3 regions of the Streptomyces sp. NPDC059248 genome follow, and region 1 is predicted to be linked to each of the others. Evidence: riboswitches for the same ligand, from Rfam matches in the RefSeq annotation. Region 1 holds a riboswitch; each other region holds the start of a gene.

Region 1 (4,275 bases):
ATCCGACGGCCCGGACCAGCCCGAAGTCGGCGACCTTCACCCGGCCGTCGTCCCCTATCAGCACGTTCTCCGGCTTGACGTCGCGGTGGACGAAGCCCGCGCGGTGCGCGGCGCCCAGCGCCGCCAGGACCGGCTCCAGGATGTCGAGGGCCGCCCGGGGCCGCAGCGCGCCCCGCTCGCGCAGCACGTCCCGCAGGGTGCATCCGGCCACGTACTCCATGGCCAGATAGACATAGGCGCCCTGCGCCCCCTGGTCGAAGACGCCCACCACATTGGGGTGCGACAGCCGGGCGACGGACTTGGCCTCCCGGATGAACCGCTCCACGAACGTCGCGTCGGTCGCCAGCGCCGGATGCATCACCTTCAGCGCCAGCTCACGGTCGAGCCGGGTGTCCAGCGCCCGGTAGACCGTGGCCATCCCGCCGACGGCCACCCGCTCGTCGACGCGGTATCGGCCGTCGAGCAGCTGCCCGACGAGAGGGTCCTGGAGGGTCGTGTCCACGGGCCGATTCTACGAGCCGGGACCGACAACCCGGCCGCCGCCGGTCCCGGGGCGGCCGCGACCGGGGCAGGATCGGGTCAGGAACGATGCCGAGCCGTGACGGTCCCGGCCCCCCGGCCCCCGGCGCGGAGCGGTCAGAACGCCGGACGCTCCGGATCCGCGGCACCGTCTTCATCGGGTGCGTGGGACCCGAAGTCGGCGACACCCCCCGTCGGGGACGACGCGCGGGCGAAGTGGCGGCGCGGAATACGGCCCGCGCGGTACGCCAGCCGGCCGGCGGCCACCCCGTACCGCATCGCCTCCGCCATCAGCACCGGCTCCTGGGCGCGGGTGACGGCCGACGCGAGCATCACCGCCGCACAGCCCAGCTCCATCGCGAGCGTCGCGTCGGACGCCGTACCCGCGCCCGCGTCGAGGACGACCGGCACTCCCGCGTTCTCGACGATCAGCCGGAAGTTGTGCGGATTGCGGATCCCGAGGCCGGAGCCGATGGGGGAGCCCAGCGGCATGATCGCCGCACAGCCCACATCCTCCAGCTTGCGGGCGAGCACCGGATCGTCATTGGTGTACGGGAGCACGGTGAAGCCGTCGTCGACGAGGGTCTCGGCGGCGTCGAGCAGCTCTACGGGATCGGGCAGCAGGGTCCGCTCGTCGGCGACCACCTCCAGCTTGACCCAGTCGGTGCCGAGGGCCTCCCGGGCCAGCCGGGCGGTGAGGACCGCCTCGCCCGCGGTGAAGCAGCCCGCGGTGTTCGGCAGGACGCGGATACCGAGCCGGGTCAGCACCGAGAGCACCGAGCCGTGGACGGTGGGGTCGACCCGGCGCATGGCGACGGTGGTCAGCTCGGTACCACTGGCGACGAGGGCGCGTTCGAGGACGTCGAGGCTGGGGGCGCCGCCCGTACCCATGATCAGCCGGGAGCCGAAGGCGGTGCCGGCGATCGTGAGGGGATCACCCTGGGCCTCCGGAGCGGGAAACGGTACGAGATCGGGCACGGCGGCTCAGCCCCCCTGGACCGCGGTGAGGATCTCGACCCGGTCGCCGTCGCCGAGGAGCGTGCCGGGCCACTGGCCGCGCGGTACGACCGCCTCGTTCACCGCGGCGGCGACCCCCTCGGGTGCCGGGGCGACGGTGGCGACGAGAGCGTCGAGCGTCGTACCGCCGGCGAGTTCACGCCACTCGCCGTTGACGGACACGACCGGGCTAACGCTGTTCATACGAGCTGCTCCTGGGAGACGGGGGCGGCGGGAAGGAAGCGGTCGGGGGTGAAGGGCCGGATCTCCTCGGGCAGCACACCGGTGGCCAGGGCGCTCGCGATCGCGTCGCCGGTGACGGGGGTGAGCAGGACGCCGTTGCGGTAGTGCCCGGTGGCCAGCAGCAGCCCGGGCAGCGCGCTCGGGCCCAGCAGCGGGGCGTTGTCCGGAGAGCCGGGCCGCAGCCCGGCCCTGGTCTCGGTCAGCGGCAGCTCGGTGATTCCCGGCACCAGCTCATGGGCGTCGCGCAGCAGCTCGTAGACCCCGCCCGCGGTGACGGTGGTGTCGAAGCCCAGCTCCTCACTCGTCGCGCCGACGACGAGTTCACCGTCCGCGCGGGGCACCAGATAGACCTGGCTGCCCCGGACGACGGCCCGCACGGTCCTGGAGAGGAAGGGGGCGTACAAGGGCGGCACGGCCAGCCGGAGCACCTGCCCCTTGACCGGACGCACCGGCGGCAGCACATCGGCCGGGAGCCCGCCGAGCAGTCCGCTCCGGCTCCCCCCGGCGAGTACGGTCCACGCGGCCCGTACCCCCCGCCCGTCGGCGAGTACGGCGCCCACGGCCCGGTCGTGTTCGACCAGCAGCCGGTCGGCCCGGTCGCGCCGCAGCTCCACCCCGGCCCGCTCACAGGCGACGACCAGCGCCGCGGCGAGCCGCCGGGGATCGACCTGGTGGTCGCCGTCGACCCGCAGACCGCCGCGCACCCCGGGCGCGAGCATCGGCTCCAGACGGCGGCACTCCCGCCCGCTGAGCCACTCCGCCGCAAGACCGGACCGCAGCTGGAGGGCGTGCAGCTCCCGCAGATGGGCCCGGTCGTCGGCGTCGAGGGCGACGGCCAGGGTGCCGCAGGCCCGATAGCCGACGGACCGCCCGCTCGCCTCCTCCAGCTCCGCGACGAACGCGGGATAGCGGCGGGCCGACTCCAGATTGAGGGCCAGCAGGGTCTGCTCGCCGTAGTGCAGCTCGGTGACGGCCGCGAGCATCCCCGCGGCCACACCGGCCGCACCGCCCCCGGGGTCCGGGTCGGCGACGGTGACCGCGAGCCCGCGTTGCGCGGCCCGCCAGGCGACGGCGAGCCCGATGATCCCGCCGCCGACGACCAGAACGTCCGGGGTATGCGACATGGGCGTCCAGCCCCTCCCTTCGCCGGCATGACCCGGATCAGGTTCGTACGGTCGGAGGCCGCCCAGCCTCCCTCTCAGCCCGGTGCGTCCGGGCTCCCGCGAGTGCTTTACGGTGGCCAGCCTAACCCCCGTGTCCGATGCCCGGTAAGGCGGTTGTACGGCCCCGGGATACGAGCAAGGAGCGTTCACCATGGCGAGATCGCTGGACGGACTGGTGATGTCCCCGGTCGCCGACCAGGCCCCGGGCCAGGTCGGCACGGCCACCCGGTTCACCTACCACGAGGCGGACGGCCGGATCTGGGCCGACTACGCGGGCGGCGACGTGGTCCGCGGCCACCTGGTGGGGACGCGCGAGGGCGACCGCCTCGACTTCCGCTACGTCCAGCTCAAGACCGACGACACCACGGCGTCGGGCCACTGCGTCTCCCGGGTGACCGAACTCCCCGACGGCCGGATCCGCCTGGAGGAGACCTGGTCCTGGGAGTCCCAGCCGGGCACCGGCACCAGTGTCGTCGACGAAATCCCCGGCTAACCCCCCGCCTCCCCGCCCTGCCGAGCCCCGGCATCTTGGGTGCCGCGCCTCTCGATGGTCTCGGGCTGACCGTGGCATGTCCGTCGTCGTGGGGAGGGCGGGTGCGGGGTCGCCCCCGCAGCCGTCGGCGGGATGCAGCGGTCAGCGTTTCCAAGGCCCCGGGTTCCGCCGATGGCGAGGAGGTGGCCCCGGGACCGACCGACCAACCCGCGCCGCACGGGCGACCCGCAGGGTCCTGGAGTGCGGCCAGCCAACAAGAAACACAGGGCCCCGCACCCCACCCACAACGTGAACCACGGAATCCAGGGGCGCGAGGAACTGCGCGAGCAACCACCCACCCGCCCCGCGGACGAAACCGAACGGCGGCCCCCATGGGCTGACGCTGCGTCAGAACATTATCGTGGAGGGGTGAGCGATCAGCAGACCGATCAGCAGACCGATCAGCAGACCGAGCAGCAGACACCCCCCCTTACCCCCCACGTGGTCGTCGTCGGCGCCGGTATGGCCGGCGTGCAAACCGCCGTCGCCCTGCGGGAGCTGGGCCACGCCGGGCCCGTGACGGTCATCGGGGCCGAGCCCCACCAGCCGTACGACCGGCCGCCGCTCTCCAAGGCCGTCCTGCTCGGGACCGCCGAGGGCTCCGCCTTCGACGTGGACTTCGAAGGGCTCGGCATCGGACTCCGGCTCGGCACCGCGGTGACCGGCCTCGACCCCGCCGCGCGCGAGCTGGAGACGGAAGCGGGCCCCGTCCCGTACGACGTCCTCGTCGTGGCGACGGGCGCCGAACCCCTCACACTGCCCGGCACCGACGCCGACACCGTTCCCGGGGTGCATCTGCTGCGGACCCTCGACGACGCCGAG
Region 2 (4,275 bases), on a different contig from region 1:
GTCGAGCCGGATCCCCCAGGTCTCGTCGAGGAGCCCGCCGCGGCCGAGGAGGGCCAGGAAGGCGGTGCCGACGACGACCGTGGGCAGCACGAACGGCACGGTCACCACGGCCCGCAGCAGCCGTTTGCCGGGGAAGTCGTAGCGCGCCATGACATAGGCGCCGGGCAGGGCGACCAGCAGGGTCAGAGCCGTCGACAGCAGCGCCTGCCAGGTGGTGAACCACAGCACGCCCGCGATGTCGTCGCGGCCGAGGACCTCGGTGATCCGGCCGAACCGCCAGGCGCCGCCGTCGCGCAGCCCGCGGCCGACGATGGCCGCGACGGGGTAGGCGAAGAAGACGCCGAAGAACGCGGCGGGCAGGAGCATCAGCCCCAGCCGCGCCGCGTTCCCCGTACGGGACGGGCCGCCCGTCACTTCACGACGGTCGATGACCACGTCTGAACCCACTGCTCACGGTTCTCGGAGATGGTGTCCGGCGGCAGTGTCAGCGGGTCGGCGATCTTCACACCGTGCTTGCTGAACAGCTCGGGCAGCTTCGCGTCCTTCACCACCGGGTTGACGAACATGGTGAGCGGCACGTCCTCCTGGAACGTGGTGGAGACGAGGAAGTCCAGCAGGGCCTTGCCGCCGGCCTCGTTCTTCGCGCCCTTGAGGAGCCCGGCGAACTCGATCTGCCGGAAGCAGGTACCGGTGGCGACACCGGTGGGCGCGGTCGTGGGCTGCGGCTTCGCGTACAGCACCTCGACGGGCGGGCTGGAGGCGTAGGAGACCACAAGCGGACGGTCGCCGCCCTCCTTCTTGCCCCCGGCGGATCCGGAGAACTCCCGGTTGTACGCCTCTTCCCAGCCGTCGACGACCTTGACGCCGTTGGCCTTCAGCTTCTTCCAGTACCCCTGCCAGCCGTCCTCGCCGTAGCGGGCGACGGTACCGAGGACGAAGCCGAGACCGGGCGACGAGGTGGCCGCGTTCTCGACGACCAGCAGATCCTTGTACGCGGGCTTCGCCAGGTCGTCGAGGGTCTCCGGCGGTGCCAGCTTCCGGTCCGCGAAGTACTTCTTGTCGTAGTTGACGCAGACGTCGCCGGTGTCGACGGGGGTGACCCGGTGCTCGCCCTTGTCGAGCTGGACGTCCTGCGGGATCCGGTCGAGACCCTTGGCCCGGTACGACGTGAAGATGCCGTTGTCGAGGGCGCGGGAGAGCAGGGTGTTGTCGACGCCGAAGAAGACATCGCCCGTCGGGGAGCCCTTGGTGAGGATCTCCTTGTTGAGCGCGACCCCCGCATCGCCGCTCTTGAGGACCTTGACCGTATAGCCGGTGCGCTTGGTGAACTCCTTCAGCACGGCCTCGGATGCGGCGAAGGAGTCGTGGCTGACGAGGGTGACGGTCTTCGACGCCGCCTGGCCGCCGGAGTCCTTCCCGCCGTCCTCACCGCCGCAGGCGGCGAGGACGGAGACACCGAGCCCGGTGGCCAGCGCGACGGCCGCGGTCTTCCTGATACTGCTCACGGATCGAAGTCCTCCTGGTGACGGCCAGGAAGAGACGCGGCCCCGCCCGGACTCCCCGAGGGAATCCGGGCAGGGCGCAACAGCTCGAGTGAACAACCGAACTTCCTACCCGGAATGACCCGGGCGAGGTTCAGAGGGTCTGCGGTCCCGTAGGTACCGCACTCTCAGCGCTGTGGCGCTCCCCTGTCGGATATCTGCAGATGTTCAGGCCAGCCTACAAGGTGCGATTCCCGCCACGGCAGGGGCCGGCCCCCGGCGCTCGGCGGACCGTCACCGCTCGGACGCGGCGAGCTGCCCGCAGGCGCCGTCGATCTCCTGGCCCCGGGTGTCCCGTACGGTCACCGGCACCCCGTGGGCCGCGATCGCCTCGACGAACGCCTTCTCGTCCTCGGGCCGCGAAGCGGTCCACTTCGACCCGGGCGTCGGGTTCAGCGGGATCAGGTTCACATGGACCCGCTTGCCCTTGAGGAGCCGCCCCAGCAGGTCACCGCGCCACGCCTGGTCGTTGATGTCCCGGATCAGGGCGTACTCGATGGAGACACGGCGGCCCGACTTCTCCGCGTACTCCCACGCGGCGTCGAGCACCTCCCGCACCTTCCAGCGCGTATTGACGGGCACCAGGGTGTCCCGCAGCTCGTCGTCCGGGGCGTGCAGCGACACCGCGAGCCGGCACTTGAAGCCCTCGTCGGCGAAGCGGAGCATCGCGGGCACCAGACCGACCGTGGAGACGGTGATGCCGCGCTGCGAGAGACCGAGACCGTCCGGCTCGGGATCGGTGAGCCGCCGGACGGCCCCCACGACCCGCTTGTAGTTCGCCAGCGGCTCGCCCATCCCCATGAACACGATGTTCGACAGCCGCGCGGGCCCCCCGGGCACCTCGCCGTCCCGCAGCGCCCGCATCCCGTCCACGATCTGGTGGACGATCTCCGCGGTCGACAGATTGCGGTCCAGACCGGCCTGCCCGGTGGCGCAGAACGGGCAGTTCATCCCGCATCCGGCCTGGGAGGAGATACACATCGTGACCCGGTCCGGATAGCGCATCAGCACGGACTCCACCAGGGTCCCGTCGTGCAGCCGCCAGAGCGTCTTACGGGTGGTGTCGTCGTCGCACGAGATATGCCGCACCACCGACATCAGATCGGGCAGCAGCTCCGCCGCCAGCTTCTCCCGCGAAGCGGCCGGGATGTCGGTCCACTCGGCCGGGTCGTGCGCGTACCGCGCGAAGTAGTGCTGCGACAGCTGCTTGGCGCGAAACGGCTTCTCACCGACCGCGGCGACGGCGTCCTTCCGCTCGGCGGGCGAAAGATCGGCGAGATGCCTCGGGGGCTTCTTGGCTCCCCGGGGCGCGATGAATGTGAGTTCTCCGGGCTTGGGCATGGTCCATCCAGTGTCGCAGAGATACCAGGAAGGGCCCGCCACCCTGTGGATGACGAGCCCTTCCCCTACAAAACCGCAGGTCAGCGGCGTAATACTCCAGGCAGCCGGCTCCGGCTACCCCGCCCCGACGAAGATCACCAGCAGGAGCCACACCACCGGCGCGGTCGGCAGCAGGGAGTCCAGCCGGTCCATGATGCCGCCGTGGCCGGGGAGCAGGGTGCCCATGTCCTTGATGCCGAGATCGCGCTTGATCATCGACTCGCCCAGGTCGCCCAGGGTGGCCGTGACCGCGACCGCGAGGCCCAGCAGAAGACCCTGCCACCAGCTGCCGCCGTCGACGAGGAACTCCATACAGAGCGCACCCGCCGCCATCGCGAAGCCCACGGCGCCCAGGAGACCCTCCCGGGTCTTCCCCGGACTGATCCGGGGCGCCAGCTTCCGCTTGCCGAAGCGCCAGCCGACCGCGTACGCGCCCGTATCGCTGACCACGGTCAGCAGGAGGAACGTCAGGACCCGCTGCGCCCCGTCGTCGGCGGTGAGCATCATCGCCACGAACGTCGCCAGGAACGGTACGTAGAAGGCGGCGAAGACTCCCGCCGTGACGTCCTTCAGATACCCGTCGGGCGGCTCCGTCATCCGCCACACCAGGACCGCGAGGGCGGTGAGCGCCATGGCGACCCAGGCGCCCTCAGCGCCGCGGACGTATCCGGCGACGACCATCGCGGCGCCGCCGACCGCCAGCGGCACCAGCGGCGCCTTGATCTGCTTGCGCTCCTGGAGACGGGACGTCAGCTCCCACAGACCGACGACGACGGCGACCGTTATCACGCCGACGAAGACGGCCTTCACGACGAAGAGCGATGCGATGATCACCGCCCCGAGTCCGACGCCGACCCCTATGGCCGCCCGCAGATCGCGTCCGGCGCGCTTCTTCTCCCGCCGGCCGTCGCTCCGCCCGGCGGGTCCTCGGCTCCCGCCGTTCTCACCGCCCTCGTCGCCCGCCGCGGGACCGCCCGGTGGTGGTGGCGGGCCGGGTGGCCCGGCCGGGGCGGAGTCCCGCGGTACCTCGTCGCGGAACAGGGGACCGTTGAACCGCGCGGCCCCCGGGTCGTCGTCCCGCCCGTCCCGCTCGTCGCGTTCGTTCCGCCGATCGCGGTCGTCGGGACCGTCGGCGGTGTTACCTGCGTCGGGGAAGTCCGGCACGATGGGCATGGGCCGAGTCTGCTGTGCGTCGTGCCCACCGTACGCGGGACCCGCCGACAGCGGGTCCCGGTCCTGCCACTCCCCGACATAGCCGGCCCGCTGCGGGGCCCCCCAGGAAGCGTCGTTCATCAGACTTCGAGCAGCTCGGCTTCCTTGTGCTTCAGCAGCTCGTCCACCTGCGCCACGTACT
Region 3 (4,275 bases), on a different contig from region 1:
ACCAGGCCCTATCCGGGCTTTCGTCACTGCGGGGTACACGATGCACGAGTCGGTCCAGGCCGAGGTCCTGATGAGCTTCCTCGTCTCCGAGGAGCTGTCGTTCCGGATCCCGGTGGAGCTCCGGTACGCGGCGGCGGATCCGTACGCCGTGCGGATGACCTTCCATCTGCCCGGGGACGCGCCGGTGAGCTGGGCCTTCGGCCGGGATCTGCTGCTCGACGGGATCGTGGGGCCGAGCGGGGACGGCGATGTGCACATCACACCGCTCGGCCCCGACGAACTGGCCGATGTGGCGATCCGGCTCCGGGTCTGCGACGAGGAGGCGCTGTTCCAGGTGAGCGCCGCGCCGATCGTGGCCTTCCTCGACCGTACGGACCGGCTCGTACCGCTCGGCCAGGAGCAGGCGCACGTGGACTCCGGGGCCGAACTGGACCAGGTGCTGCGGAGCATCCTCGCGGAGGAGAACGCGGGGTAGCGCGCGCCGGTGGAGCCGCGCCGGGCCGGAGCCGTACGAACGGAGCCGTACGAACGGAGCCGCGCCGGGCCGGAGCCGTACGAACGGAATCGTACGAACGGAGCCGCGCCGGGCCGGAACCGTACGAACGGAGCCGCGCCGGGCCGGAACCGTACGAACGGAGCCGTACGAACGGAATCGCCGGCCCGGCCGGGGCCGCTACCGCTTGCGGCGGCGGCCCTTCGACCGGCCTCCCCTGCCGCCACCGCCACCGCCACCGCCACCGACGCCGCCCGTGCCCGGTGCGGCGGCTCCGGCCGCGGCGGTGGCACGTGCCCCGTCCGCCGAGACCACCAGCGCCGCCAGCGCAGTGGTCACCGGCACCGAGGCCACCAGACCGATCGAGCCGACGAGGGTCCGGACGATCTCCTGCGCCACCAACTCGCTGTTGGCGACGGCCCCCATGCTGCTCTGCGCGATGCTGAACAGCAGGAGCAGCGGCAGCGCCGCGCCCGCGTAGGCGAGGACGAGCGTATTGACCACGGACGCGATGTGGTCCCGGCCGATCCGGATCGCGGCCCCGTACAGCGCCCGGGGACCCATCCCGGGATTCGCCTGACGCAGCTCCCACACCGCCGACGTCTGGGTCACCGTCACGTCGTCGAGCACCCCGAGGGACCCGATGATGACCCCGGCCAGCAGCAGCCCGCTCATATCGATCTCGGGGTAGAGCCCATGGATCAGACCGGTGTTGTCGTCCGTGTTGCCCGAGAGCACGGACCAGCCGATGAAGATCGAGCCCAGCAGTCCGATCAGCAGCAGCGAGATCAGCGTGCCGAGGACGGCGACCGAGGTACGGGCGGTGATGCCATGACAGGTGTAGAGCGCGATCAGCATGATCGCACTCGCCCCGACCACCGCCACGAGCAGCGGATTGGAGCCGTCCAGGATCGCCGGGAGGATGAAGAGCGTCAGCACGCCGAAGGAGACGGCGAGTGCCACCAGCGCCATCAGCCCGCGCATCCGTCCCACCAGCACCACCGCCAGGGCGAAGATCCCGGCCAGGACGGCGAGCGGCATCCGGCGGTTCACATCGATCACCGAGTACTGGAGTTCGCGGGGCGCGCCGGGGGAGTACGCCACCACGACCTCCAGCCCCCGCTCCAGCTTCCGTGTCGCGTCCGGCTGGACGATCTCGCCGAAGGTGCGGCCCTTGTGCGGACCGCTGGTGATCTCGATCGTCGCCTTCTCGCACGTGCTGCTCCGTGCCGCGTCCGCCTTGCCCCCCTGGGGCGCGGCGGTGTCACCGCTCGGTGCCGCCGGGGCGGCGTTGACGGACTTGCAGTCGACCTTCTCCAGCCTGGCCACGGTCGCGGACTCGGTCTGCCGGTCGAAACCGACGCCGGTGCGCTCATGGCCGGGGTCGGCGCCGGGCCAGAGGATCGCCATACCCACGGCGACGGCGGCGGCGAACGGGATCAGCACCGCGGCGATCACCCGGCGCAGCTGCCGTGACGCGGGCGCGGCGGGCCCGTGCCCATGGGAATGCCCATGGGAATGGCCATGGGAGTGCCCGTGCCCGTGCCCGTGGCCCTGACCCCGGCCGTGTTCATCCTCCGCCGGAGCGGGGGGCGGGACCGGGACCGGGGGCGGTGTCGGTGCCGGTGCGTGGTTGTGCTCGTGGCCGTGGCCGTGGGTGGGGGTGTGGTCGTGGGTCCGGGCGGGGCCGTGGTCGTGGTCGTGCGCGTGCGGCGGCGCGGGGCCGTGGCCGGGAACGTACCCCTGGTCACCGCCGTCCGCGGAGCCGTACGTGTACCGGGAATCGGGACCCCGTTGAGGGCCGGGCGCTGATGACGTCACCGACCGATCATCGCAAGAACGGGCGGGGGCCCCTGTTCAGCACGCCAGAATTGGCGCTAGCGTTGGTGTCACCTTTGCACACGCGGGAGCTCGGAGCACCGGGCTGAGAGGGCGCTGACCTCCGTCGACACGTCGCCGGGCGATACACGAACCAGGTGTACGCCCCGGGACGCCGTCCACGGGATCCGCTGCGTCGACCGCCGAACCTGTTACCGGGTAATGCCGGCGTAGGGAGTAGGTCTTCATGACCGTTCAGGATGCACGCACGCCTGCCGTCGTCGAACCGGCGCTCGACGGCGAACGCACGCCGGGCTGGCACAAGGGGTACGTCACGGGTTCCCGCCCGGACGTCCGGGTGCCGGTCCGTCAGGTGCACCTCACCAACGGCCGGGACGTCACGCTGTACGACACCTCCGGCCCGTACACGGACCCCACCGTCGAGACCGATGTACGCCGCGGTCTGGCACCGCTGCGGGAGAACTGGATCACCGCCCGCGGGGACACCGAGGAGTACGCGGGCCGTCCCGTGCGCCCCGAGGACGACGGGATCAAGCACACGTCCCCGCGCGGCGGACTGCGCAATCTCGACGCGGTCTTCCCCGGCAGGCCGCGCCAGCCGCGCCGGGGCCGCGACGGCCGGGCGGTGAGCCAGCTCGCCTACGCCCGCCGGGGCGAGATCACCCCCGAGATGGAGTTCGTGGCGGTCCGGGAGAACGTCTCCCCCGAGGTCGTACGGGAGGAGATCGCCGCCGGCCGGGCGGTGCTGCCGGCCAATGTGAACCACCCGGAGATCGAGCCGATGATCATCGGCAAGCGGTTCCTGGTGAAGGTCAACGCCAACATCGGCAACTCCGCGGTCACCTCGTCCATCGAGGAGGAGGTGGAGAAGATGACCTGGGCGACCCGCTGGGGCGCCGACACGGTCATGGACCTCTCCACCGGGCGCAATATCCACACCACCCGCGAGTGGGTGCTCCGCAACTCCCCCGTCCCGATCGGCACCGTGCCGCTGTACCAGGCGCTGGAGAAGGTCGACGGCCGGGCCGAGGAGCTGACCTGGGAGATCTACAAGGACACGGTGATCGAGCAGGCCGAGCAGGGCGTCGACTACATGACCGTGCACGCGGGTGTGCTGCTGCGGTACGTACCGCTGACCGCCCGCCGCAAGACGGGCATCGTCTCGCGCGGCGGCTCGATCATGGCGGCCTGGTGCCTGGCGCACCACCGGGAGTCGTTCCTGTACGAGAACTTCGAGGAGCTGTGCGAGATCCTCGCGGCGTACGACGTCACGTACTCCCTCGGCGACGGCCTGCGGCCGGGCTCGATCGCGGACGCCAACGACGAGGCGCAGTTCGCGGAGTTGCGCACGCTCGGTGAGCTGAACCGGATCGCCAAGCGGATGAACGTCCAGACGATGATCGAGGGCCCCGGTCATGTCCCCATGCACAAGATCAAGGAGAACATCGACCTCCAGCAGGAGATCTGTGAGGAGGCGCCGTTCTACACCCTCGGTCCGCTGACCACCGATGTGGCGCCCGCCTACGACCACATCACCTCGGGCATCGGGGCGGCCATGATCGCCTGGTGGGGCACGGCGATGCTCTGCTACGTCACGCCCAAGGAGCATCTCGGGCTGCCCAACCGGGACGACGTCAAGACCGGGGTCATCACCTACAAGATCGCGGCGCACGCGGCGGATCTCGCCAAGGGGCATCAGGACGCCCAGGAGTGGGACGACGCGCTCTCCGACGCGCGCTTCGAATTCCGTTGGGAGGACCAGTTCAATCTGGCGCTCGACCCGGACACGGCCCGTGAGTTCCACGACGAGACGCTGCCCGCCGAGCCCGCGAAGACGGCCCACTTCTGTTCCATGTGCGGGCCCAAGTTCTGTTCCATGAAGATCAGCAGGTCGATCGCCGAGCAGTTCGGCGGGGATGCGGCGGCGGTGGACGGGGCGAGCG

The links. A riboswitch is a leader RNA that binds a small molecule or an ion and turns the genes downstream of it on or off. The one in region 1 is predicted to bind thiamine pyrophosphate.
Region 2: it holds a riboswitch for thiamine pyrophosphate, as region 1 does, so the genes downstream of both, ACFXG1_RS27520 (thiamine ABC transporter substrate binding subunit) here and thiO (glycine oxidase ThiO) in region 1, are expected to answer to the same signal.
Region 3: it holds a riboswitch for thiamine pyrophosphate, as region 1 does, so the genes downstream of both, thiC (phosphomethylpyrimidine synthase ThiC) here and thiO (glycine oxidase ThiO) in region 1, are expected to answer to the same signal.

Annotation. Positions count from the first base shown of each region.
Region 1 covers NZ_JBHYZV010000071.1:10,861-15,135, reverse strand. The annotation lists gene pknB (Stk1 family PASTA domain-containing Ser/Thr kinase) at 1-502, opposite strand, end outside; gene ACFXG1_RS25930 (thiazole synthase) at 637-1,497, opposite strand; gene thiS (sulfur carrier protein ThiS) at 1,504-1,719, opposite strand; gene thiO (glycine oxidase ThiO) at 1,716-2,882, opposite strand; TPP riboswitch at 2,880-2,992, opposite strand; gene ACFXG1_RS25915 (hypothetical protein) at 3,073-3,414, shown strand; gene ACFXG1_RS25910 (NAD(P)/FAD-dependent oxidoreductase) at 3,916-4,275, shown strand, end outside.
Region 2 covers NZ_JBHYZV010000082.1:17,831-22,105, reverse strand. The annotation lists gene ACFXG1_RS27525 (ABC transporter permease) at 1-366, opposite strand, end outside; gene ACFXG1_RS27520 (thiamine ABC transporter substrate binding subunit) at 411-1,505, opposite strand; TPP riboswitch at 1,590-1,700, opposite strand; gene rlmN (23S rRNA (adenine(2503)-C(2))-methyltransferase RlmN) at 1,776-2,882, opposite strand; gene ACFXG1_RS27510 (phosphatidate cytidylyltransferase) at 2,997-4,214, opposite strand; gene frr (ribosome recycling factor) at 4,214-4,275, opposite strand, start outside.
Region 3 covers NZ_JBHYZV010000054.1:44,439-48,713, reverse strand. The annotation lists gene ACFXG1_RS22575 (SsgA family sporulation/cell division regulator) at 41-475, shown strand; gene ACFXG1_RS22570 (YibE/F family protein) at 674-2,314, opposite strand; TPP riboswitch at 2,387-2,565, shown strand; gene thiC (phosphomethylpyrimidine synthase ThiC) at 2,559-4,275, shown strand, end outside.